Regions from separate parts of the Halomonas sp. HAL1 genome, predicted to be linked through region 1. Evidence: predicted binding sites of a transcription regulator. Region 1 holds the regulator's gene; each other region holds the start of a gene.
The links. Region 1 encodes LexA, which represses DNA repair genes until DNA is damaged. Its sites were predicted from a motif close to TACTGTNTANNTANACAGTA; they were not measured.
Positions count from the first base shown of each region.

Region 2: a site for LexA is predicted at 1,827-1,846, ahead of ruvA (Holliday junction branch migration protein RuvA). Genes of this name have one in related genera too.
Region 3: a site for LexA is predicted at 4,031-4,050, ahead of recA (recombinase RecA). Genes of this name have one in related genera too.

Region 1 covers NZ_CP130610.1:2,287,025-2,295,216, forward strand. Annotated here, with positions in the region: gene Q3Y66_RS10690 (pyruvate, water dikinase regulatory protein) at 1-421, shown strand, start outside; gene Q3Y66_RS10695 (hypoxanthine-guanine phosphoribosyltransferase) at 445-1,023, opposite strand; gene nagZ (beta-N-acetylhexosaminidase) at 1,072-2,103, opposite strand; gene Q3Y66_RS10705 (L,D-transpeptidase) at 2,168-2,704, opposite strand; gene Q3Y66_RS10710 (TetR/AcrR family transcriptional regulator) at 2,682-3,359, opposite strand; gene lexA (transcriptional repressor LexA) at 3,627-4,307, shown strand; gene Q3Y66_RS10720 (energy-coupling factor ABC transporter permease) at 4,317-4,988, opposite strand; gene purU (formyltetrahydrofolate deformylase) at 5,012-5,866, opposite strand; gene Q3Y66_RS10730 (ribonuclease J) at 6,097-7,707, shown strand; gene moaE (molybdopterin synthase catalytic subunit MoaE) at 7,744-8,192, opposite strand, start outside.
Region 2 covers NZ_CP130610.1:2,016,555-2,024,746, forward strand. Annotated here, with positions in the region: gene aspS (aspartate--tRNA ligase) at 1-1,177, shown strand, start outside; gene ruvC (crossover junction endodeoxyribonuclease RuvC) at 1,254-1,802, shown strand; gene ruvA (Holliday junction branch migration protein RuvA) at 1,915-2,523, shown strand; gene ruvB (Holliday junction branch migration DNA helicase RuvB) at 2,591-3,628, shown strand; gene ybgC (tol-pal system-associated acyl-CoA thioesterase) at 3,625-4,038, shown strand; gene tolQ (protein TolQ) at 4,097-4,792, shown strand; gene tolR (protein TolR) at 4,804-5,241, shown strand; gene tolA (cell envelope integrity protein TolA) at 5,255-6,421, shown strand; gene tolB (Tol-Pal system beta propeller repeat protein TolB) at 6,421-7,707, shown strand; gene pal (peptidoglycan-associated lipoprotein Pal) at 7,762-8,192, shown strand, end outside.
Region 3 covers NZ_CP130610.1:732,220-740,411, forward strand. Annotated here, with positions in the region: gene fdxA (ferredoxin FdxA) at 122-445, opposite strand; gene mutS (DNA mismatch repair protein MutS) at 787-3,348, opposite strand; gene Q3Y66_RS03505 (CinA family protein) at 3,432-3,965, shown strand; gene recA (recombinase RecA) at 4,070-5,143, shown strand; gene Q3Y66_RS03515 (regulatory protein RecX) at 5,168-5,632, shown strand; gene alaS (alanine--tRNA ligase) at 5,876-8,192, shown strand, end outside.

The DNA of each region.
Region 1 (8,192 bases):
ACGCACTCATCAATACGATAAAGCCGATATTATCCTGGTCGGCGTCTCACGATGCGGCAAAACCCCTACCTCTCTCTATCTAGCACTCCAGTTTGGTATTCGAGCGGCCAACTATCCGCTGACGGAGGATGATTTAGACGAAGATGGCATGTTAAAACTGCCCAAGGCGCTCGCGCCCCATCGTCAAAAACTGTTTGGGTTAACCATTGATGCGCGGCGTTTATCAGCGATCCGTAATGAGCGGCGGCCGAATAGCCGTTACAGCTCTATTGACCAGTGTCTTCAAGAAGTAGAACAAGCGGAGTCGCTTTATCGCACCATGCACATTCCCTTTATTGATGCGACGCGCTTCTCGGTAGAAGAGATATCAACGCGGATGATTGCGGAAACGGGCTTAGCGAGGCGCTTTTCGCCCCGCTAACGATCCATCATCCTGCGGCTAACTTACATTCCTTTTGGGGCAAAAATTCCCGGCGCGTTTCGCCAGTAGCCTTTGTAATCCATCCCAAAACCAAACACATAACGGTCGGCGACTTCCAAGCTGCAGTAGTCGGCCTTTAAACCGGGCACCGCTTTGCGGTTGTGCTGTTTATCCACCAGTACAGCCGTCGTTACACTGGCTGCCTGAGCTTCTTCGCAGTAAGCCAAAATGGCGGCTAGCGTGGCGCCTTCGTCCAAGATGTCGTCAACAATCACCACATGGCGCCCCGCCATCGGCACCTCAGGAGACACACGCCAAAACAGCTCACCGCCGCGCAGCTCATTGCGGTATCGAGTGGCATGTAAGTAATCCACTTCAAGCGGAAAGCCCAGCCGGGTTAGCAAATGCCCTGTAGTGATTAAGCCGCCATTCATAACGCAGTAAAAGACCGGCAGCTTGTCGCCTAAATCTCGCGTGATCGCTTCCGCCATACGATCAAGTGCCCGCTCTACCTCTTGCTGAGAAATAAGGCAGTCGGCGTTATCCATCAATTCACGCATTGAGTCCAATGACTCTAAGGCTTCTTTATCCAACTTTGACATCTAAACTCCAGGCGGGTTAAAAGCTTCAATTACATGAGTCGTGTGAATTTACACAGCATTGGGTTTCGGTTTATCAGCCAATGCTTCCAACTTAGCGTGGGTACGACGCCATCGGCCCAACGCACTTAGGGCATCAATATCAGGCCGTGCACGGCTGTAGCGCAGTTTGGCGGGACGCTTGGTTTCAATACCCCGGCAGGCTTCAATCACCTCAAGTGCCGCGGTGCGATCATTGCACACCAGCAACATATCGCAACCCGCCGCTAGCGCTGCCTGGGCTCGCTGTTTGGGCCCACCCGCCTCGTGGGCGCCCGCCATACTTAAATCATCAGAAAAGATGCAGCCTTTGAAGCCCAACGATTCACGCAGCATGCCCAACCAATGAGGGGAGAACCCGGCAGGACGCGGATCGAAAGCACTGTAAATCACATGCGCTGGCATCACGCCGTCTAACGGCGCGGCTAAATGGGCAAAGGGCACCAGGTCGCGTTGTTTAATCACCTCTAGCGGGCGGTCATCCACCGGCAGCGCAACGTGAGAGTCTGCCGCGACGCCGCCGTGACCGGGGAAGTGTTTCCCGACAGCGGCCATACCAGCATCATGGAGCCCTTGAATAAAGGCGCTGCCAAGCTGAGCCACATGCTGCGGATCGCGGCTAAAACTTCGGTCACCAATAACACTTGAGACGCCGCTTTCGACATCCAGTACCGGAGCAAAGCTAAGATCCAAACCGCAGGCAGCCATTTCCATGCCCAATAGCCAGCCAGCATCTTTTGCGAGCGCAAGACCGTCATCGGGATTGGCGCTATAACACTCCCCAATGCGAGCCATGGCGGGAAGGCGCGTCATCCCCTCTTTAATGCGCTGAACGCGGCCACCCTCTTGATCAACAGCAAGCAATAAGTCCGCACGCACACGTCGAATATCGCTGCAGAGTTGGCGTACTTGATAGCCGTTCTCGACATTGCGGGCAAACAGAATAACCCCCCCTACCGACGGTTCTAGCAGCAAGCGCTTTTCTGCGGCCGTTAATTTCGGGCCTTCAAGGTCGAGCATGACCGGGCCTAACGGTTGAGTCATCGTGATAGGTCCATTAAAAAAGAGGCGGTGATTCTAGACGATCGTCTAGCGGTGTCAAAACGGATTAGTCAAACGACTGACGACCGCCGTGCAACCAAACGGGGGTACCTGGTAACGCTAACGAAAAGATATAGAGCAAATCACTATTGCGTAAACGAATACATCCGTGGGATGCAGCAACGCCCATGGGCTGATCAGGTGGCGTACCATGAAGATAAATATAGCGACGCTGTGAATCGACCTGTCCACCACGGTTCACGCCTTTTTCTAATCCGCATAGCCACAGGATGCGGGTCAAAATCCAATCCCGCTTCGGATATGCTTCAGCTAGCGCAGGAGAAAATTCCTCACCCGTCCAGCGACGACCACGGAATACCGCATTATCAGGCATCCCGCTGCCAATCGCGGCTCTTATATAGTGCCAACCATGGGGTGTTTTGCCACTACCATTGTGCTCACCAATGCCCGCGAGGCCAGACGATATCTCACACTCATGCAACACCTTCGGCCCTCGCCAACAGCGTAGCTGCTGCTGGGTGGTATCGATTTCCAACCAGATGTCCTCTACAGGGGGAAGCTCAGCGAGCTTGGGCGTTCGCATATTTTCCTTCTTCAAGTGCTGGGGGCAACGGTGCATTCATGGCAGCCACCACTACCGGGCGCAACCGCCTAACCAAATCCCGCACGGTGACCTGCTCGTGATAATCCTTTTCAGCGATATCGCGCAGTGCATCAAGGCCTGAAAGCGTAAAAATCACCGTACCAAGCATAAAGTGTAGCCGCCAAAAGCGTTCCGCGTCAGGCAAGTCGGGCGTTGCTTGACGCACTAGCTCGGTGAAGCGGGTAAACACATCACCATACTCTTGCTGAATATGACGCCTAAGGTGCCCCTGCGCTTGGCTATAGGCCAGGCCCAGCAAGCGCATAAACACCTTTAAACTGTTGCGCTCGGCAGGCACTGCCAGCACGGTAGTCGCCATTGTTTCGAGTAGCGTTTCCAACGGAATAACGCGCCCTGCATGCTGGGCTTCAAGCTCATCAAGCGCGGTATGAAAACGCTGGGTAAACGGGTCCAGATAGCGTGAAAACACGGCCTGAATTAAGGCTTTTTTGGAACCAAAATGGTAATTCACCGCCGCTAAATTGACGCGCGCTTTGCTAGTGATGTTGCGCAGCGATGTTTCAGCAAAACCTCGCTCAGCAAACAGCACTTCCGCGGTGTCGAGTATTCGAGTTACCGTATCAGATTGAGCCATGCCGCTCTCCGGGGAAACGAGTGTTTAAAACATAGCAAAATACTATGCCATAACGTTGGTGGGCTCAACGCTTGATTTTCTGATGAAATATGGCTGCCTATATCAGTAGAAGCTTAGTTTAAAACGATTAGGAAAAATTCGGGGCCTTTCTAGATAGGGGTTGACAAGACATATACTGGACAGAGGAACATACTGTATACTTAACCACTTATCGATTAAGTCGACATTTATTTTGTTACTGTCTATTCACTATTATTGGAGTCTGGTATGTCGCGTCCGCTAACCGCTCGCCAACAGCACGTATTTGATTTTATTGTTAAGACCATGGGCGAATTTGGCTACCCTCCGACCCGTGCTGAAATTGCGAAAGCGCTGGGTTTCCGTTCACCTAACGCAGCGGAAGAGCACCTGCGCGCGCTAGAGCGTAAAGGCGCTATTCGCATTATTCGCAATACGTCACGCGGTATTCGCCTACCTAATCAAGAGCCCCAAGAGGTAGTAGAAAGCACCGTAAGCGCGTTGCCCGCTGCCAATATTGAAGCCTCGCCTGCTGGCCTACCGGTGATTGGCGAAGTAGCCGCCGGGAGCCCTATCCTAGCTGCTGAGCATATTGACCGTTACTGCCCTCTGCCAGCCGAGTACTTCACTCCTAAAGCCGATTATTTGCTGCGTGTGCGAGGCCTTTCGATGAAGGATATTGGTATTTTAGAAGGTGATTTATTGGCAGTTCACCGTACCGAGCGGGTGCGCGATGGCCAGATTGTAGTCGCGCGCCTAGATGATGAGGTAACCGTCAAGCGCTTCAAACGCCAGGGCCACCAAGTAACGCTATTTGCGGAAAATGCAGACTTTGCGCCCATTGAAATCGACCTGCGTTCACAGTCACTCGATATCGAAGGTGTCGGCGTTGGCGTTATTCGTGGCGGTAATGGTCAAGCACTGGGCTAACCACCGTCGCTACTGCATGTCGATATAGCGGTGGTCATTAAAGGTGGCCACCCAATTAGGATGATAGACCAGCAAAATACTCAGCAGCATCCCGGTAATAAACGCCTCTGAAGGCATTAGTAGAGGTAAGAAGCGTGCATACTCCTGAGCAAGATAGATAGCGTTAGGGTCTGTGCCTGCCACGATAATCAGCAGCACGGCAGCCAGCCCTGCCCCTAATGTTGCCAACGCCGCCCCAAAAAATCCGCAGGCAAATAGAAAAACCATCAGGTTATCCGGCAGGCGGCGATCTACCAGCCGCCACACTGTGCCAATAATGGCAGCCGGAACAATGCCCGTTACCAGTACATTCGCGCCCAGCAGCGTCCACTCATTGCGGCCGATAACCACCATTGCCACATTGATGAGTACATTGCTGAGCAGCGCTAGTGGCGCTTTAAACACGAGTGTCATCAATACCGTAAAGACGAGATGCAGCGTTAGCCAGTCGACCGCCTGAGCGCGTAGCTGCCACATCAGCACCACTGCCAGCGTTGCGCCTAACCAACGGTGCTGAAGGGCATTGTCTTCCAGTAGCGCTTTCCAGGGCCGCCGCCAAAGAGCCCACACCACTACGCCTAACGAGAGTAGCGAGGTGAATATCAGCGCCCAGGGCGCCAGTACAGTTTGTGCGAACGACATAGCGGCTTCTCACTTTACGAGCGTTAGCTAAATACCACGGTCTTGTTGCCATGCACTAAAACACGATCCTCAAGATGCCAGCGTAAACCGCGTGCGAGAACGGCTTTTTCAACATCACGCCCAAAGCGGACTAAATCGGTTGGGGTATGGCAGTGGCTAACGCGATGAATATCCTGTTCGATAATCGGGCCCGCGTCGAGTTCCTCGGTGACGTAGTGGCAGGTGGCGCCAATCAGCTTCACACCCCGCTGATATGCCTGGTGGTAGGGCTTCGCCCCAGCGAAAGAGGGTAAAAAACTGTGATGTATATTAATTACCCGCCCTGCATAGCGTGCGCACAGGTCAGGCGGCAGAATTTGCATATAACGCGCCAACACAACGCAATCAGCACGCGCACTATCGATTTCTGCTTGCACCTTGGCAAACGACACTTGCTTGTTATCGGGGTCTACTGGCACATAGTGATAAGGAATGCCGTACCACTCGGTCAATGAACGCATATCGTCATGGTTGGAAATGACGCCGACAATATCGCAATCCAACTCACCCGCCTGCCAGCGATAAAGCAAATCTACCAAGCAGTGTGACTCTCTAGAGACCATCAACACCACCCGGCGGCGCTGCTGTGTATCCACCAATGACCACTGCATATCAAATTCGATCGCCACCGGCTCGAACGCTGCACGTAGCGCCTCCACCGACATCCCCACTGAATCCGCCAAGATTTCGTAACGCATAAAAAAACAGCCCGTTTCTAAATCGGAGTGCTGGCTTGCTTCAGTGATAGACCCCCCTTGCTTAGCAATAAAGCTCGATACTCGGGCCACAATACCTACCCGATCAGGGCAGGACACAACTAAACGATAATAATGGGACATGTGAGCGACTCTTGACCTATTTCTAAGGTAATTATGACAAACCAACGGCTTAGGTTGCATAGTGTATCGGAAGGCCAAGGATGATTGTTAGCCGCCCCTGCCTTCCCGTATAGTTGAGTCACTACTTTTTAGGCTTTTCATAACTGATGCACTCTTCACGCGTTCAAATTCGTCCCCGTCGTCGTCCTCCGCTGCGCATGTTGCCGCTGGGGGGATGCGGTGAGATTGGTATGAATCTAACGCTCTACGGCTACGACGATCACTGGATTGTCGTCGACTGCGGCATGATGATTCGCCAGGATCTCCCCAACTCACCGCTACAAGTGCCTAATCTTGATACACCAAAAGCATTAGGGATAGTCCCGAAAGCACTATTTATTACCCACGGCCATGAAGACCATATAGGTGCCGTCGCTTGGCTCTGGCCGATGTGGAATTGTCCTATTTATGCCACGCCATTAGCCGCGGGGCTGTTACGTCTTAAATTTGCTGAACATCAACTTAGCAGCGCTGCTATTCATGTCATCGAACCAGGTGAGGCACTTGAAAGCGGGCCGTTTACGCTACGCTACTTGCCGTTGACGCATTCAATACCTGAAAGCTGTGCCATCATGATAATGGCTGGTGGCTATCGTGTTTTACATACCGGTGACTGGAAACTTGATCCTGAGCCGCTTATCGGCTCTCCGGTGAGCGCGGCACAGTTTAGAGCGCTGGCCCCGGTCGATTTAGTGGTCGGCGATTCCACCAACGCCCCCATGCCAGGCCACTCCGGCAGTGAAGGTGATGTGGCGAGAGCATTGGTAAAAACCCTCGCTAACTGCCAGGGCCGTGTAGTTGTCTCTTGTTTTGCCAGTAACCTTGCGCGGGTATTGGCTATCGGGCGCGCAGCGCATCAGTGTGGCCGTCGCATCAGCTTAATGGGGCGCTCAATGGAGCGAATGGTTAGCGTTGCGCGTGGGCTTGGCTATATGGATGACTTACCGCCGCTGGTACCCAATCACGACCTGGGTTATCTCCCCCCGGATGAAGTGGTCATTATCGCCACCGGTAGCCAGGGTGAGGCGCGTGCCGCGCTTCAGCGCCTTGCTCAGGGCCGCCATCCCTTTGTTGATCTTCAGCCCGGCGATAATGTCATCTTCTCGGCTAAGGCCATTCCAGGCAACGAACGCCCTATTGAACAGCTAAAAAAACGTTTAGCGCAGTTAGGTGTTCGTATTTACGACGAAATCAACCATCCCGAGTTACATGCTACTGGGCACCCCGCGCATGATGAGCTAATCAAACTCTATCAATGGATTAAGCCGAAGCATCTGATGCCCGTCCACGGCGAAGCAAGGCATCAGCAGGCGCATCAGGCAATTGCCAGTCAATTAGGGATTAGCGCACCTTTGTCGCCAGTTAATGGCGATTTAATCAGCTTTGATAACCAAGGGCTGCGCTGCGAGGCACGCTATCCCCAGCCGCCCTGCATCGTCAGTCAAAACAGTGTGGTTCCTCACCCAGGGTTGGAAGTAAAAGACGCCAGTACGGCACGTCGTGGCAGTTTGTACCTAGCACTACCAGTGACCGCGACTGATACGGGCTGGGCGCGCATTGGACGTTTGATGCTGGATGCGACGGGTGCCAGCCCGCTGGATGAAGATAGCTTTAGTGATTGGCTGGATGATCAGCTTGATGAGATTGCCGCCGACACACTGGCCGACCTTCGCCAAGCACTGCAGCCTCGCTTGGTACACTGGCTGGCGGAGCATATGCAGCACCTGCCCGATGTGCATCTTCAGATTATGGCCGCCGAAATGCCAGAGGCCATCACCCTAGACAATGCTGCCAATCGTTAGTGGTGCATCATTGCGGAGTAGCAAGACGTGGCAAACTCACTCCCAGCGTGCCGCGTCTTCTTGATCAGAGTGGCGTTCTTTGACCCAATATTCTCCCTGAGTGGAGTGCTCTTTCTTCCAGAAAGGCGCCTGGGTTTTTAAAAAATCCATAATAAAATCGCAGGCTTCAAACGCCTCCCGGCGGTGGGCGCTAGCCACTAGCACTCTCACGATGGGGTCGCCAGGGCCCAGGTAACCGACGCGATGAATTATCCGCACCGCTTGTAGCGACCAACGCTGCCAAGCCTGCTCGCCAATCTCCGTTAGCGTGCGCTCGGTCATACCGGGGTAATGTTCCAGTGTTAACCCCGTCACATCGGGCGTTTCATTGAAATCACGCACCAGTCCGGTAAAGCTCACCACCGCGCCAATATTGCTGCGCCCGGCTAATGCATCGCTATAGCCGTAGTCCATTGAGAATGGCGCTGCTTGCACCGCTACCTTAA
Region 2 (8,192 bases), 270 kb from region 1:
GTTGATGGTGGCCGGTTTTGACCGCTATTACCAAATCGCCAAGTGCTTCCGCGATGAAGATCTGCGCGCCGACCGTCAGCCTGAGTTCACTCAGATTGATATTGAAGCGTCGTTTGTGGAAGAGAGCGACATCATGGGCATTACTGAATCCATGATTCGTCAGCTATTCCAGGACGTGTTAAAAGCCGAACTACCTGAATTTCCGCGCATGACTTGGCAGGAAGCAATGGATCGCTTTGGCTCTGATAAGCCGGATCTGCGCATCCCGCTTGAATTGACTGATGTCGACGATCTGATGCAGCAAGTCGATTTCAAAGTTTTCTCTGGCCCGGCCAGCGCGGATGATGGTCGTGTAGCGGCGCTGAAAGTACCCGGTGGCGCTAAGCTGTCGCGTAAAGAGATCGACGAATACACCAAGTTTGTCGGCATCTACGGTGCCAAGGGCTTGGCGTGGATCAAGGTCAACGAGCGCGCTAAAGGACTTGAGGGTCTGCAGTCGCCGATCGTTAAGTTCATGGAAAATATTGTTGAAGAGTTGCTCGATCGGGTAGGCGCTGAAGATGGCGATATCATCTTCTTTGGTGCAGATAAAACCCGTATCGTCAACGAAGCCATTGGCGCGCTGCGCGTCAAACTGGGCGCTGACCTTGAGCTCTACACTCAGGAATGGGCACCGCTGTGGGTAGTCGACTTCCCGATGTTTGAAGCTGACGACAATGGCCGCCTCAGCCCGCTTCACCACCCCTTTACCGCGCCTTCTTGCAGCCCGGAAGAGCTAAAGGCCGACCCAGCGAGCGCACTTTCGCGCGCTTACGATATGGTGCTCAACGGTACCGAATTGGGCGGCGGCTCTATTCGTATCCACGACCAAACCATGCAGAGCACCGTTTTCGAGATCCTCGGTATTGGTGAAGAAGAAGCTCAAGAAAAATTCGGCTTCTTGCTGGATGCGCTTCAGTACGGCGCGCCGCCCCATGGTGGCTTAGCCTTTGGTTTGGACCGCCTCGTCATGCTGATGGTGGGTGCTAAGACTATTCGTGAAGTCATCGCCTTCCCGAAAACCCAAAGCGCTGCTTGCTTAATGACGAATGCCCCAGGCGAAGTCAGTCCTGAACAGTTAAAAGATTTAAACATCCGTCTACGCCAGAAGGCCAAGCCGGAAACAGCCACCGAATAACGTGGTTGGTTAAGTGCCTAACACCGACGCTCCGGCGTCGGTGTTTTTGTATAAAGCCCCAACGAGTTTCGACGACATGGATGAGAAAAAGTCTGCTAATCCTGTCCGTATCCTGGGTATTGACCCAGGGTCACGCGTGACAGGGTATGGGGTAATCGACGTGGTCGGTGTGAAGCCCTGCTACGTGGCAAGTGGTTGTATTCGCACGGCGGAAGGGGCGCTAGAACAACGACTGGCACAGATTTATTCCGGTCTTAGCGAAGTCGTCGGTTTGCATCGGCCCAACCAAGTGGCTATTGAGCGTGTCTTTATGGCCAAAAACCCTGATTCGGCGCTCAAGCTGGGCCAAGCGCGGGGGGCGGCGCTTGTCTGCATGGCCAATCATGGATTGAGCCTTGCCGAGTACGCCGCGCGGCAGATTAAACAGGCGGTGACAGGCCAGGGCGGCGCGGACAAAGAGCAAGTCCAGCATATGGTGACCGCTATTCTGCAGCTTTCTGCTACTCCCCAGGCTGATGCCGCAGATGCATTAGCGATTGCGTTAACGCATGCCTTTAGTGGCTACGGCCTACCCGCCGCGCCAACGCGGGCCCGTCGTCGCTCCACAGGCCGCTGGCGGCTGTAACGGTTACTCTGCGTGTGGCTGAACTACTGGTCACCTGTACAGAGTCGCTTTATAGTAAACGTCTGTTTTCACCCTCTTGTTTTATTATTTCAACACCTGTGCGAGCGACTTTATGATTGGACGTCTAAGTGGCCAGTTACTGGCAAAGCAACCTCCCTGGATTGTGATCGACGTTCATGGTGTAGGCTATGAGCTGGAAACCTCGATGAATACGCTGGTAGCACTGCCTGCCGTCGGTGAAAGCGTTTCATTATTTACTCATCTAACAATTCGTGACGATGCTCATTTGCTATATGGGTTTGGTAGAGAGCATGAACGAGCGCTTTTCCGCGCGCTGATCAAAGTCAATGGGGTGGGGCCCAAGCTGGCGTTAGCGATTTTATCAGGTATGGATGAAGACGCCTTTATGCGCTGTGTGCGTGATGATGACAGCAAGGCGTTGACAACACTGCCGGGGGTGGGCAAGAAAACCGCCGAGCGGCTGATTATCGAAATGCGTGACCGCTTCCCCGAGTGGGAAGATGGCAGTAACGCACTACTGCCTCTAGAGGCCGCTAATGGCCGAGCATCCGCCCGTGATAGCCTTGCCGATGCAGAAGCCGCCTTAGTCAGCTTGGGGTACAAGCTGACTGAGGCATCGAAAATGCTCGCCGACATTGACCCTAATCAGTCCACCGAAGCACTGATTAAAGCCGCGCTCACCCAACGCATGAGCGGCTAAGCGAGCTCGCATTAGCAAACGTCAATTCGACGCTGTCATTTTGTAATCGTTATTAAGAAGAGCACTTATGCTAGAACACGATCGGCTGATCGCCGCTGAGCCCGAACAGGGGGAGGGGCGCATTGATTACGCAATTCGCCCTAAGCGGCTGGATGACTATATTGGCCAGCCGCGTGTCCGCGAGCAGTTGGAAATCTTTATTGGCGCCGCACGGCTGCGTGAAGAGAGCCTGGACCACACGTTGGTATTTGGCCCGCCTGGGTTAGGTAAAACGACACTTGCGCATATTATTGCCACCGAGATGGGGGTCGGAATGAAGTCGACCTCTGGCCCGGTGTTGGAGCGGGCGGGGGATCTCGCTGCCATGCTGACCAATCTTGAGCCTGGCGATGTGCTTTTTATCGATGAAATTCATCGTCTTTCGCCGGTGGTCGAAGAAGTGCTATACCCGGCCATGGAAGATTTTCAGCTGGATATCATGATTGGCGAGGGTCCGGCTGCGCGCTCTATCAAGCTGGATTTGCCCCGCTTTACCCTGGTGGGGGCGACGACGCGGGCAGGTTTATTGACCTCTCCACTGCGCGACCGGTTTGGCATCGTTCAGCGGCTTGAGTTTTATAATCTTGAAGAGCTAACTGAAATTGTTTCGCGCTCGGCGCGCCTGTTGGGGGTTGAAACTAGCCACGACGGCGCGATTGAAATCGCCCGCCGCTCCCGCGGTACGCCACGAATCGCTAATCGGCTATTACGCCGTGTGCGTGATTACGCTGAAATGAAAGGCAACGGTGTGGTCGATGTCGCCATAGCCGATGCTGCCCTCAATATGCTCAATGTGGACCACCACGGCCTGGATCATATGGATCGACGGTTACTGCTGGCCATGATCGACAAATTTGACGGCGGGCCAGTGGGCATTGACTCGCTCGCCGCTGCTATCAGTGAAGAGCGTGACACCATTGAAGATGTGATTGAGCCCTATCTGATTCAACAGGGCCTAATGATGCGTACACCACGCGGGCGTGTCGTGACCCGCCAAGCGTGGCTGCACTTTGAACGTGTGCCCCACGAGCAGGCGACCGACATGGAAGGGGAGCGCCGTCCGTGAGTGATTTGGCTAACGATAGTTATCGCCTGCCGCTGCGTGTTTATATGGAAGATACTGACGCAGGCGGCATTGTCTACTACGTTAACTACTTGAAGTTTATGGAACGGGCGCGTAGCGAATGGCTACGCCAATTGAACCTAAATCAGCAAACGCTGCTAGACGAAGGCACGCAGCTAGTGGTATACCGCTTGGCCTGTCACTATGCGAAACCGGCTTGCCTCGATGACATGCTGGAGATTAGTACTCATGTCACCGACATTGGTCGCTGTCGAATGACATTTGAACAGCAAGTTTGGCGTAATGAGGAACTCCTCTGCTCAGCGACAGTCGAGATAGCCTGCTTGAGCGTCGAGCGTATGCGACCTAAAGCATGGCCAGAATCGCTTAATAGTTTGATCCGGGCCTCTTAACCAAGAGGTCATTCACTGCGTCGGCAATACCGACCCTAATAGATTGATGAGGGCACCTGTGAACGATAACACCATGTCCATTCCCCACTTAATAATGAATGCCAGCACCGTGGTGCAGCTGGTTATGTTGCTACTGTTGGTGGGGTCGATCCTCTCTTGGGTGGTGATTTTCCAGCGTAGTATTGCAATGCGTCGTGCCAAGCAAGAGTACAACCAGTTTGAGGAGTCTTTTTGGTCGGGTGTCGACTTAAATGAACTCTACCGTGAAATCCCCGCTGATGATCCACGCCATGGTGCCGAGCATATTTTTCAAGCAGGGTTTCGCGAGTTTAACCGCTTAATGCCTAAAACCCGGGATGCAGATACCGTATTGGAAGGCGTGCAACGCAGCATGCGCGTTGCCTGGTCACGTGAAGAAGATCGTCTAACCCAACATCTGGTGTTTCTGGCGACGGTTGCGTCTGCCAGCCCCTATATCGGTCTTTTCGGTACCGTATGGGGCATCATGGGGTCATTCCAAGCGCTGTCACTGACCCAACAAGCGACGCTCGCAACGGTTGCTCCCTGGATTGCTGAAGCATTGATCGCGACGGCCATGGGTCTGTTTGCGGCTATCCCAGCGGTCATTTTTTATAACCGCTTGTCCAATACATCTTCTCGCTTACTCGGTAAATATGAAGATTTTGCCGAGGAGTTCCACGCTATCCTGCACCGTAATTTGCAAGGTCGTGATGGCAAGCCAAGCGCGAGTTAAGGGAGACAGCCATGCAAGGACCTTTCAATCGCAGCGGTAAAGGCAAACCAATGGCGGAGATCAATGTGGTCCCTTTCATTGACGTCATGCTGGTGCTGCTCGTTGTGTTTATGATTACGGCGCCCATGTTAACCCAGGGCGTACAAGTTGAATTGCCGCAAGTCACCTCTCAGCCTATAGAGACGCAGGAAGATAATGACCCCATTGTCATTTCGGTTGATAGCGAGGGTGGGTATTTCATCACATTGGGGGAAGACTCCAACTCAGTCTCGCTGGATGAGATGGCCGCGCGGGTAACCACGATTTTAGAGCGACGTCCCGGCACGCCAGTAATGGTGCGTGGTGACCGCAATGTGGCCTATGGACAAATTGTTGTCTTGATGAGCACATTACAAGGTGCTGGTGTGGCTAACGTGGGGCTGCTTTCTGAGCCGCCGCAAGATGGGTAAGGGCAACGCGCACATGGCAGTAAATACTCCGCGTGATCCTCAAGATGTCGGCTATAAGTGGCCGACTGTGCTGGCGATAACTGTGCACGTTGCGATTGTCGTGTTTAGCTTAATCAGTTTGCCGACCCGCAACGCAGAGCCCGATAGCTCTTCGATTGTTCAAGCAACGCTGGTGAGTACAGAGACCTTTACCGACCAGGCTCAGCAGGCAACGGAACAACAAGCGGCGATGAATGCACCGGCTGAAGCGCCTACTGAGCCCGATGCACCAGCAGAGCCGTCGGCCAGTGAGCAGCAAGCCGCCGCCGAACAGCAAGCGGCCGAAGAAGCTGCCCAGCAGGCAGCCGAAGAGGAAGCGCAAGCATTAGAAGCCGCGCGAGAGGCAGCTGAAGCAGAGGCAGAGCGCCGGGCTCAAGAAGCGACAGAGCAGGCTGAGCAACAAGCCGCTGAGGCTGCTGAACGCGAGGCCGAGGCGGAAGCCGCTGCTGAGCGTCAACGTGAAGTCGAAGAGGCGCGCCGCCAGCAAGAGGCTGCCGAGCAGCAACGCCAGGAGGAGGCAGAAGCCGAACGTGCGCGTGAAGCGGCAGAGCAGCAGCGCCAGGAAGAGGAAGCAGCCGAACGTGAACGTGAAGCGGCAGAGCAGCAGCGCCAGGAAGAAGCAGAAGCCGAGCGTCAACGTGAAGCCGAAGAAGAGCGGCTTCGTGAAGAGGAGGCGGCCCAGCGAGAGCGAGAGGCGGAAGCTCAGCGTCAACGTGAGGCAGAAGAGCAGCAGCGCCGAGAAGCCGAAGCAGAGCGCCAACGCCAGGCTGCAGAAGCCGCAGAGGAGGCTATGCAACGACAGCTGGCGGGTGAGGCAGAAGCCGCGGCCAATGCTCAGCAGGCTGAGCAGGCAGCCAATAGCTTTATCAATATTGTCCGTCGCGCTGTTGAGCAGGCGTGGTTGATTCCTGCCGGTGCAAGTGATTCGATGAGTGCTACCCTACAAGTGAGGCTAGGACCGTCTGGAGAAGTATTGGCAACATCGATCGTGACATCCAGCGGCGATAGTGCTTTTGACCGGTCTGTGATGCAGGCCGTGGAACATGCTGCACCGTTTGGTGAATTGAGAGATTTACCAGCCGATCAGCAGCGTAATTTACGTCAGTTTAATCTGCGATTTACCCCGGGGGATGTTCGCTGATGCAAAGCTTGAGCAAAGTGTGGTTGTTCTGTGTGCTGCTGCTAGTCAGCAGTGTAGCGAGTGCCAATTTAACCATTGAAATCACGCGTGGCAGCGATCAAGCGCTGCCTATCGGCGTAGTACCGTTCGCAGGTTCAGACGGAATGCCCGAAGATGTTGCGCAGATTGTCCAAGATGACCTTGAGCGTAGTGGCTATTTTGATCCGCTAGAGCGTAGCGCGATGTTTGAACAGCCCAATCAATCTGACGATGTTCAATTCGATACTTGGCGTTCATTAGACGTACGCTACTTAGTCGTAGGTAGGGCAGAACAGACCAACGGCGGTTTTGAAATACAGTTTGAGCTGATGGATATTAGCGGTCAGCGCCGGATGATTGGTGAAACCGTGACGGTGAGAGGCAATGACTTGCGCGGTGCCGCTCACTATATCAGTGACCAAATCTTTGAAGCGATTACTGATATTCGTGGTGCGTTTTCAACTAAAATTGCCTATGTCACCGCACAGGGTATTGGTGACAACATGCAGTTCGGCCTGTACGTTGCCGATGCCGATGGACGTCGTAGTGAGCAAGTATTGACCTCTGACGAACCCATTATGTCGCCCGCATGGTCACCGGATGGCACAAAGCTTGCTTATGTTTCGTTTGAAACTGAGCGCCCAGCTATCTATATTCAAGATGTAGCAACAGGCCAGCGGATAAAAGCAACGTCATTTGATGGTATCAATGGCGCGCCAGCGTGGTCGCCTGATGGTCGTCGTATCGCGATGTCTCTCTCCAAAGACGGCCAGCCAGAAATCTATATTATGGATGTGGCTAACCGCTCAGTAGAGCGTATTACCAATAACAACAGCATTGATACTGAGCCTGCTTGGGCACCCGATGGTCGTAGCTTGCTGTTTACCTCTGATCGTAGTGGTGGCCCTCAGCTTTACCAGTATGCAATGGGGGGAGGAGAAGCCGAACGCTTGACGTTTACGGGTAATTACAATGCGCGCGGTCGCTACTCACCAGATGGCGAACAGATATTCTTGATCCACCGTTCAAGCAATGGCTATCAAGTGGCAAAGCAAGATCTAAGCGGTAACCGCTTGGTCGTACTTAGTGAATCAACAAGAGATGAATCTCCTAGTGTTGCGCCGAACGGGACCATGGTAATCTTCGCTACCCAACAGGGTAATAGTGGGGTGCTAAGTGCTGTTTCTGCCGATGGCCGCTCATCCTTTAGACTGCCATCAGCACAGGGCGATGTACGTGACCCAGCTTGGTCACCCTTCTTAAATTGATCGACACATCTGATTTACATCGAAATTTTTAGTTTTCAGGCAAGGAGTCTGATTATGCAACTTAAACCGTTGGCTCGCTCATTAGCAGCAGCGCTATCTATCGTGGTAATCGCTGGCTGTTCCAGCACCGGCGGAACCCAGGACGGTGACTCGTACGGTAGCCAGGATGGCAGTACTACCGGTTCCAGCACCTCTGGTACAGGTACGGGAAGTCAATATGGTTCTTCCTCAGGCTCTGGTTCTAGCTCAGGCCAGCAGGCTGATTCGCGTATTCCAGAAGTACGCACTATCTATTTCGATTACGACCGAGATACGATCAAGAGCGAATATGAGTCTGTCGTAATGTCGCATGCACGTTACTTGCGTGCCAACCCGAGCGCTCAGGTAGTTCTGCATGGGCATACGGATGAGCGCGGCACTCGTGAATACAACATGGCGTTGGGTGAGCGTCGTGCTAATGCTGTAGAGCGCTTCCTGAATATTCA
Region 3 (8,192 bases), 1.6 Mb from region 1:
GGTCGCCTTTTTTTTGCCTCTTATTTGGCAATGCACGCTTGGCAACCCCATAAAAAACCAGCGCTTTTTTCAAAAAAAAGCGCTGGTTATAAAGTAACAGCAGAGCAGGCGTGAGTTAAGCTTAACGCTCTAACTTCTCAAGCTTACCGGGCTTGCCGTCCCACTCTTCGGCGTCAGGCAGCGGATCCTTCCTTTCGGCAATATTGGGCCATACTTCTGACATTTCAGCGTTAATCTCAATAAACGCCTCTTGCCCATCTGGCAGCTCATCCTCTGAGAATATCGCCTCAGCGGGGCATTCTGGTTCACACAGTGCGCAGTCAATACACTCGTCAGGATGAATGACCAGGAAATTCGGGCCCTCGTAGAAACAGTCGACCGGGCAGACTTCCACACAGTCGGTGTATTTGCACTGGATGCAGTTCTCGGTAACGACAAACGTCATCTTGCTATCCCTCTTGCAGGGCCAGGTAGCTCCTGGCCATGGTCAATCGTGAATGGTTATAAATCAGCCGTTTTTTATAAGCTAAAAGTTTGAGCGACATTCTAGTGGTGCGCCTACCTGGCGGCAAGCGCCTTATGATTCCAGTTGGTAGCAATGCCAGTACAGGTTTCCGCGAGGGCGCTGTAAACCCGTCCGTGGGCGCTACTTTCGACATCTGACCGCCATGGATGGCGGAAATGCCGGAATTGTCGGGAACATTTTCCGGCCCTGTCGAAAGACCCTCGCTTCAACCTGCCCTGGCACCTGAATCTCACTTATCGCCTTTCATTCTATAAGCACCATTAGATCAGGTCTCGCCACTGATACAACAGCGATAGCGCTTCCCGCGGCGTTAAACCATCCATATCGACATTTTCCAATGCCTCCACCACCGGGTGCGGTGCGGCTGCAAACAGGTCGTTTTGCTGGGGAGCCGTTCGCGGCGCTTGCGCTGTGTTATCTACATCGCGCTGCTCCAGGCTCATCAGCTTCTCACGGGCCCGTTTAATCACATGACCAGGTACGCCCGCTAATTGAGCGACCTGCAAACCGTAACTCTGGCTAGCCGGGCCTGCTTCAATGCGGTGCATGAACACGATGCTGTCGCCATGCTCGGTCGCCGTCAGGTGTATGTTGGCCACGCCCTCCATATGTTCGGGTAAGGCGGTCATCTCAAAATAGTGGGTGGCAAACAGCGTTAGCGCGCGCCCTTTGGCAAGATATTCCGCACTCGCCCAGGCCAGCGATAACCCGTCAAAGGTGCTAGTGCCGCGGCCAATTTCATCCATCAAAATCAAGCTTTGCTGGGTGGCATTGTGCAAAATATTGGCCGTTTCGGTCATCTCGACCATAAAGGTGGAGCGTCCGCCTGCCAGATCATCCGACGAGCCAATGCGGGTAAATATCCGATCCAGCGGACCGATCTCGGCGGCATCGGCGGGCACAAAGCTGCCGCAGTGGGCGAGCAGAGCAATTAGCGCTGTTTGCCGCATATAGGTCGATTTACCACCCATATTAGGCCCGGTAATAATCAGCATATGCTGGTCGGGGTTAAGCGTAACGTCATTGGGCACAAAGGGCGTTTCGCTAACCTGTTCAACCACAGGGTGCCGCCCCGCCTCGATACGAATGCCTGTGGCCTCGCTCAGCGTCGGGCGCACCCAGCTCAACGCCTCGGCGCGTTCGGCAAAGGCGCACAGCACATCCAACTCCGCAAGCGCTTGAGAAGTGCTTTGTAGCGCGTGAAGGCTGTCATTCAGCTCGCCCAGCAGGCGGTCATAAAGCCATTTTTCACGGGTCAGTGCGCGGGATTTAGCCGACAGCGCCTTATCCTCAAACTCTTTGAGTTCAGGAATGATAAAACGCTCGGCGTTTTTCAGCGTCTGGCGGCGAATATAGTCAGCGGGTGCTTGCTGCGCCTGGGAGCGCGGCAGCTCGATAAAGTAGCCATGTACCCGGTTATAGCCGACTTTGAGATTAGCAAGTCCGGTACGCTCGCGCTCGCGGGTTTCCAGCCGAACAAGATAGTCGCCCGCGTTCTCGGCCATGCCCCGGTGCTCGTCGAGCTCGGCATCAAAGCCGTTGGCAATCACCCCGCCATCGCGGATCACCACCGGCGGATTCTCAACTAGCGCGCGGCTGAGCATGTCAGCCATTTCAGGGTAGGGGCGGATATGCGGGCGCAGGCTATCCAGCGCGCTGCCGTTCTCTACCTCGCCCAACTGCTGTTCAAGGGTAGGCAGAGTGACCAGGGCGTCACGCAGACGCGCCAAATCCCGTGGCCGGGCGCTGTACAGCGCGACCCGGGCCAGAATGCGCTCCACATCGCCCACATCGCTCAACGTCTCGCGCAGTGACATGTAAGCGGCAACTAGGCTTAGCAACGCCACGCCTGCATGGCGGTTTTGGACAATCTCTCGTTGGCGCAGCGGACGATTCAGCCAGCGTTTGAGTAGCCGCGAGCCCATAGCGGTGGTGCAGGTGTCCAGCACGCTCGCCAAGGTGTTGTCGCTGTTGCCACCCAGGTTAATATCGATTTCCAGATTACGCCGGCTGGCGGCGTCGATCACTACTGCATCGTCGCGATTCTCAACGCTAATCGCGGTCACGTGGGGCAAGCGCGAGCGCTGAGTGTCGCGGGCGTAATCAATCAGCACTCCGGCGGCAATCAGTGCGGTGGTTAAGTGTGCGCAGCCAAAGCCGCGTAAATCCTGCACTTCAAACTGATCGCACAGGCTGCGGGTGGCGCTCTCCAAATCAAACAGCCACTCGCCCTGGCGACGCAGGCTGCGCTTTTGCGACCAGGCATCGGGTAGCGTCAGGCTTTCGGGCACCAGCAACTCAGCAGGGGAGAGGCGAGTAAGCTCGGCGAGCATTTCGGCTTCGCTCTCAACTTCCAATACATTGAAGCGGCCGCTAGAGAGTTCTAGCCAGGCAAGGCCCCAGCTATCTTTACCGGGGGAGACCGATACCAGTACGTTGTCGCGGCGGGCATCGAGCAGCGCTTCATCGTGGAGCGTGCCGGGGGTGACGATACGTACTACTTGGCGGTCAACAGGCCCTTTGCTGGTCGCGGGGTCGCCTATCTGTTCGCAGATCGCTACCGATTCACCGCCAGCGACCAGACGCGCCAAATAGCCTTCAGCGCTATGGTAAGGTACACCCGCCATCGGGATCGGCTTCCCCCCCGACTGGCCGCGCTGGGTAAGGGTAATATCCAGCAGTGCGGCGGCGCGCTTGGCGTCGTCGAAAAACAGCTCGTAAAAATCCCCCATTCGGTAAAACAGCAGAACCTCGGGGTGTTCGCGTTTGATCTTTAAATACTGCGTGATCATTGGCGTGTTAGGGGGAATGGCCTGTGACATGGGCGTCCTGATTGAGCAATTTCTTTGAGAAAGCTAAACACAGTATTCTACGCTGAACAGACGACTCACTTGAAGGAGCGACCATAGTGCCCAGCGTATCTAGCCTGAAAAATCTTGATTTGACGCTGCTAGCTCAGCGCCTAGGGCGGCTTTGTCAGCAGTTGAAGGTGGAAGTGACCGCCGCTGAATCCTGCACGGGCGGTGGTATTGCTAGTGCGATTACCAGCACGGGGGGTAGCTCTGCTTACTTTACAACGGGCTATGTGACCTATGCGAACGCGGCTAAGAGCCGCCTGCTCGGCGTGCCAGACGCTATACTGGCAGAACATGGGGCGGTGAGCGAAGAAGTAGTGAAAGCGATGGTGCAAGGCGCCTGCCGGGAAAGCGGTGCGGGCTTGGGCGTTGCCGTTAGTGGGGTGGCCGGGCCGGATGGTGGTAGTGCTGAAAAGCCGGTGGGTACCGTTTGGCTCGCCTGGGGTGATACCGCTGAGCAGCAAGCCGAGTGTTTCCACTTCCCTGGGGATCGCCAAGCAGTGCGCGAGCAGGCAGTGCGGCAGGCGCTGGCAGGGCTGGTGGCACGCCTGGATGCGCGGGTGAAGGCAGGCAAGCAGGGGTAGGGGTAGGAAAATAGTTAAGAGAAAGCGTGATCAAGGATTTGTTTACGGCACAATCTTTGGCATACTACTGGGTAATTATACAGCTTGTTATGAGGAATCTCTGAATGGCTCAGGATGACAACCGCACAAAAGCGCTAAACGCTGCACTCACCCAAATCGACCGTCAGTTCGGCAAGGGCACCGTCATGCGTCTAGGTGACGCACCGCGTGTGGTCATGCCGTCGGTTTCCACGGGTTCGTTGGGTCTGGATATCGCACTTGGCATCGGCGGGCTGCCGTTTGGCCGCGTAGCTGAAATTTTTGGTCCGGAGTCCTCGGGTAAGACAACGCTGACCCTTTCGGTGATTGCGCAAGCGCAAAAGCAAGGCAAAGTGTGTGCGTTCGTGGATGCCGAGCACGCTCTGGATCCGAGCTATGCCGAAAAGCTAGGCGTCAACCTGGATGATCTACTGATTTCCCAGCCGGACACTGGCGAGCAGGCGTTAGAAATTACCGATATGCTGGTGCGTTCCGGCGGTGTTGACGTGATTGTTATCGACTCTGTCGCTGCGTTGACCCCGCGCGCTGAAATCGAAGGCGAAATGGGCGATACCCATGTTGGCCTACAGGCACGTTTGATGTCACAGGCGCTGCGTAAGATCACCGGTAATATCAAAAACGCCAACTGCCTGGTGATCTTCATCAACCAGATCCGCATGAAGATCGGCGTGATGTTTGGTTCACCCGAAACCACTACCGGTGGTAACGCGCTTAAGTTCTATGCCAGCGTGCGTCTGGATATTCGCCGCACAGGCTCGGTGAAAGTGGGCGATGAAGTCACCGGTAACGAAACCCGCGTGAAAGTAGTCAAAAATAAAGTGGCACCGCCATTCCGTCAGGCTGAATTCCAAATCCTTTATGGCAAGGGTATCTACCACGCTGGCGAGGTCATCGACCTGGGCGTGCAGTGCAACCTAGTCGATAAAGCCGGTGCTTGGTACAGCTATAAAGGCAAGAAAATCGGCCAGGGTAAAGCAAACTCCGCGCTTTACCTGGAAGAGCATCCAGACATTATGCTCGAAATCGAAACACAGATTCGTGAGCAGCTCTTGGCCAAGCCTGATCCTAAAAAGGAGAAGGAAGGTGCACCTACCGAAGCAGCGGCCGAAGTGGATGCCAACGATGACGATCTGCTCTAAGTCTGTTCTAACTGAGATAATCTAATGGCCTTTATGTCTCAGCGCGATGCCACGCCCCGTGACATCGCGATTGGCCTACTGGCTCGGCGCGAATACTCTCGCGCCGAGCTAGCACAGCGCTTGAAGAAAAAAGCCTTCGACGATACCGCTATCGATGAGTGTTTAGACGCTCTGGCCGAACAGGACCTGCAGTCTGATGCGCGTTTTGCGGCTAGTTTCGTACGCTCGCGCATTCTGCGCGGCCAGGGTGTTATTCGTATTAAAGGCGAGCTTCGCCAACGCGGCGTTGATCAGGAAACCCTTAATACCGCTTTTGAAGAGGTGGAAGAAGGGGAGCAGGTTGACTGGTTCGAGCTAGCCCGGGAAACGCTGGCGCGACGCTTCGATAGCCCTGGTGAGACGCCTAAAGAGCGCGCTCGACGCGAGCGCTTTCTGGCTAGTCGTGGCTTCGATTTTGAGCAAATCCGCTACGCGCTCTCCTGTCTGTAATAATTTTTCTCCTGCTTGTAATATATTTTCTCTTGTCTGTAATACTTTCCCCCTGCCTGTAAAACGCCTTCTCTTACCTTTCTAATAGCGCTCTCCTACGCTTTTCTACCTAGTAGTTTGCCTCTCTGCCACTAAGTGCGGCTTTAGTCGTTTGACAACTGCGCTATAATGGCCCCTTTGCGACCCCTGAGGGTAGCGTCGACAGCGCCCTGGGACACCACGCTTTCTTGTTACGGATACCCTATGAAAAGCGCAGAAATCAGACAGGCCTTTCTTACCTTCTTTGAAAAGCAGGGACATACGATTGTACCCACCAGCTCTTTAGTGCCGGGCAATGACCCGACGCTGCTGTTTACCAATGCCGGCATGGTGCCTTTCAAAGATGTGTTTCTGGGTCGCGACCCACGCCCATACGTGCGTGCAACATCTGCGCAGCGCTGCGTACGCGCAGGCGGTAAGCATAATGATTTAGACAATGTCGGCTATACCGCACGTCACCACACGTTTTTTGAAATGCTGGGCAACTTCAGCTTTGGCGACTACTTCAAGCACGACGCCATACGCTTTGCCTGGGTATTTCTGACCGAAACGCTGGGTCTGCCTAAAGAGAAGCTGTGGGTCACGGTGCATGTCAGCGATGACGAAGCTGAACGTATCTGGAAAGACGAGATCGGTATTGACCCCGAGCGCTTTTCCAAATTAGACGAAGATAACTTCTGGCAAATGGGCGACACCGGCCCTTGTGGTCCGAGTTCGGAAATCTTTTTTGACCACGGTCCAGAGGTATGGGGCGGCCCTCCCGGTAGCCCGGAAGAAGATGGCGACCGCTACATCGAAATCTGGAACCTGGTGTTCATGCAGTTTGATCGTGATAGCCAAGGTACGCTGAATCCGTTGCCCAAGCCCTCTATCGATACCGGTATGGGCTTGGAGCGCGTGGCCGCCGTTATGCAGGGCGTGCACTCTAACTACGAAATTGATCTGTTCCAGAGCTTGCTGCAGGCTGCCGCTAAAGCTACCGGGCACCCAGACACCGCTACACCTTCGTTGCGCGTGATTGCCGATCACATTCGCTCCTGTGCCTTCCTGATTGCCGATGGTGTACTGCCTTCCAACGAAGGGCGCGGCTATGTGCTGCGTCGGATTATTCGCCGTGCGATTCGTCATGGCCACAAGCTGGGCGCCGTAGAGCCGTTCTTCCACAAGCTGGTGGACGCGCTGGATGCTGAAATGGGCGATGCGTATCCAGAGCTTCGCGAGGCGAATGACCAGATCACTCGGGTGCTGTTGAAAGAAGAAGAGCAGTTTGCGCGCACCCTGGACCACGGCATGGGATTGTTAAATGCAGCCTTAGCCGAGCTGGATGGTAAGGTGCTGCCGGGTGAAACGGTGTTTAAGCTTTACGACACCTACGGCTTTCCTTTTGATCTCACCGCTGATGTGTGCCGCGAACGCGGCGTCACGCTCGATGAAGAGGGCTTTCAGCAGGCCTTAGAGGCCCAACGCGAGCGTGCCCGGGCGGCTAGCCAGTTCGGCGCCGACTACAGTGCCTCTATTGAGCTTGACGGTGAGACGGCTTTCACTGGCTATGATCGCCTGGAGGATCAAGCCAAGGTAACGGCACTGGTTGACAGCGAAGGCAATGCACTGGCTGCGCTGGAAGCGGGGCAGAAGGGCGTTGTGGTGCTAGATCGCACGCCATTTTACGGTGAGTCAGGCGGCCAGGTGGGCGATACCGGCTACCTGCATGTCGACGGCGGTCGTTTCCAGGTGACGGATACCCAAAAGCAGAGCGGCCATCACTTACACCAGGGCATCATGGTGGAAGGTTCGCTAAGTGTCGGTGCTAGCGTACGCGGCGAAGTGGATGCCAGTCTGCGTACCGCCACGATCCGTAACCACTCGGCGACCCACCTGCTGCACAAAGCGCTGCGTATGGTGCTAGGCGATCACGTGCAGCAAAAAGGCTCGCTGGTTAATGCTGAGCGGCTGCGCTTCGACTTTAGCCATTTTGAGCCGATGACTGCCGAGCAGTTGGCGGAAGTCGAACGGCTGGTCAATGAGCAGATTCTGGCTAATGCGCCGACTAAAACCGAGCAAATGAGCCTGGATCAAGCCAAAGCCAAAGGGGCGGCGGCGCTGTTTGAGGCCAAATACGCCGAGAACGTGCGGGTACTGACGATTGGTGCCGACGACTTCTCTATCGAGTTGTGCGGTGGTACCCACGTGACACGTAGTGGCGATATCGGCTGCTGTCATGTGATTAGCGAAGTGGGCATTGCCTCCGGTGTACGCCGTATCGAAGCGATCACCGGTGAAAATGCGTTAGCCTACTTCCGCGAGCAGGAAGCCCGCCTTGAGCGTTTGGGCGAACGTTTGAAGACCAAGCCTGAGCAAGTTGAAGCGCGGGTAGAGTCTCTGGTTGAGCGCAATCGTAGCCTAGAAAAAGAGCTTGAGCAGCTTAAAGCTAAACTGGCCAGTGCTGCGGGTAGTGACATGCTGAGTCAGGTGCACGAGGTCAACGGCGTTAAACTGTTAGCGACACAGTTGGAAGGTGTCT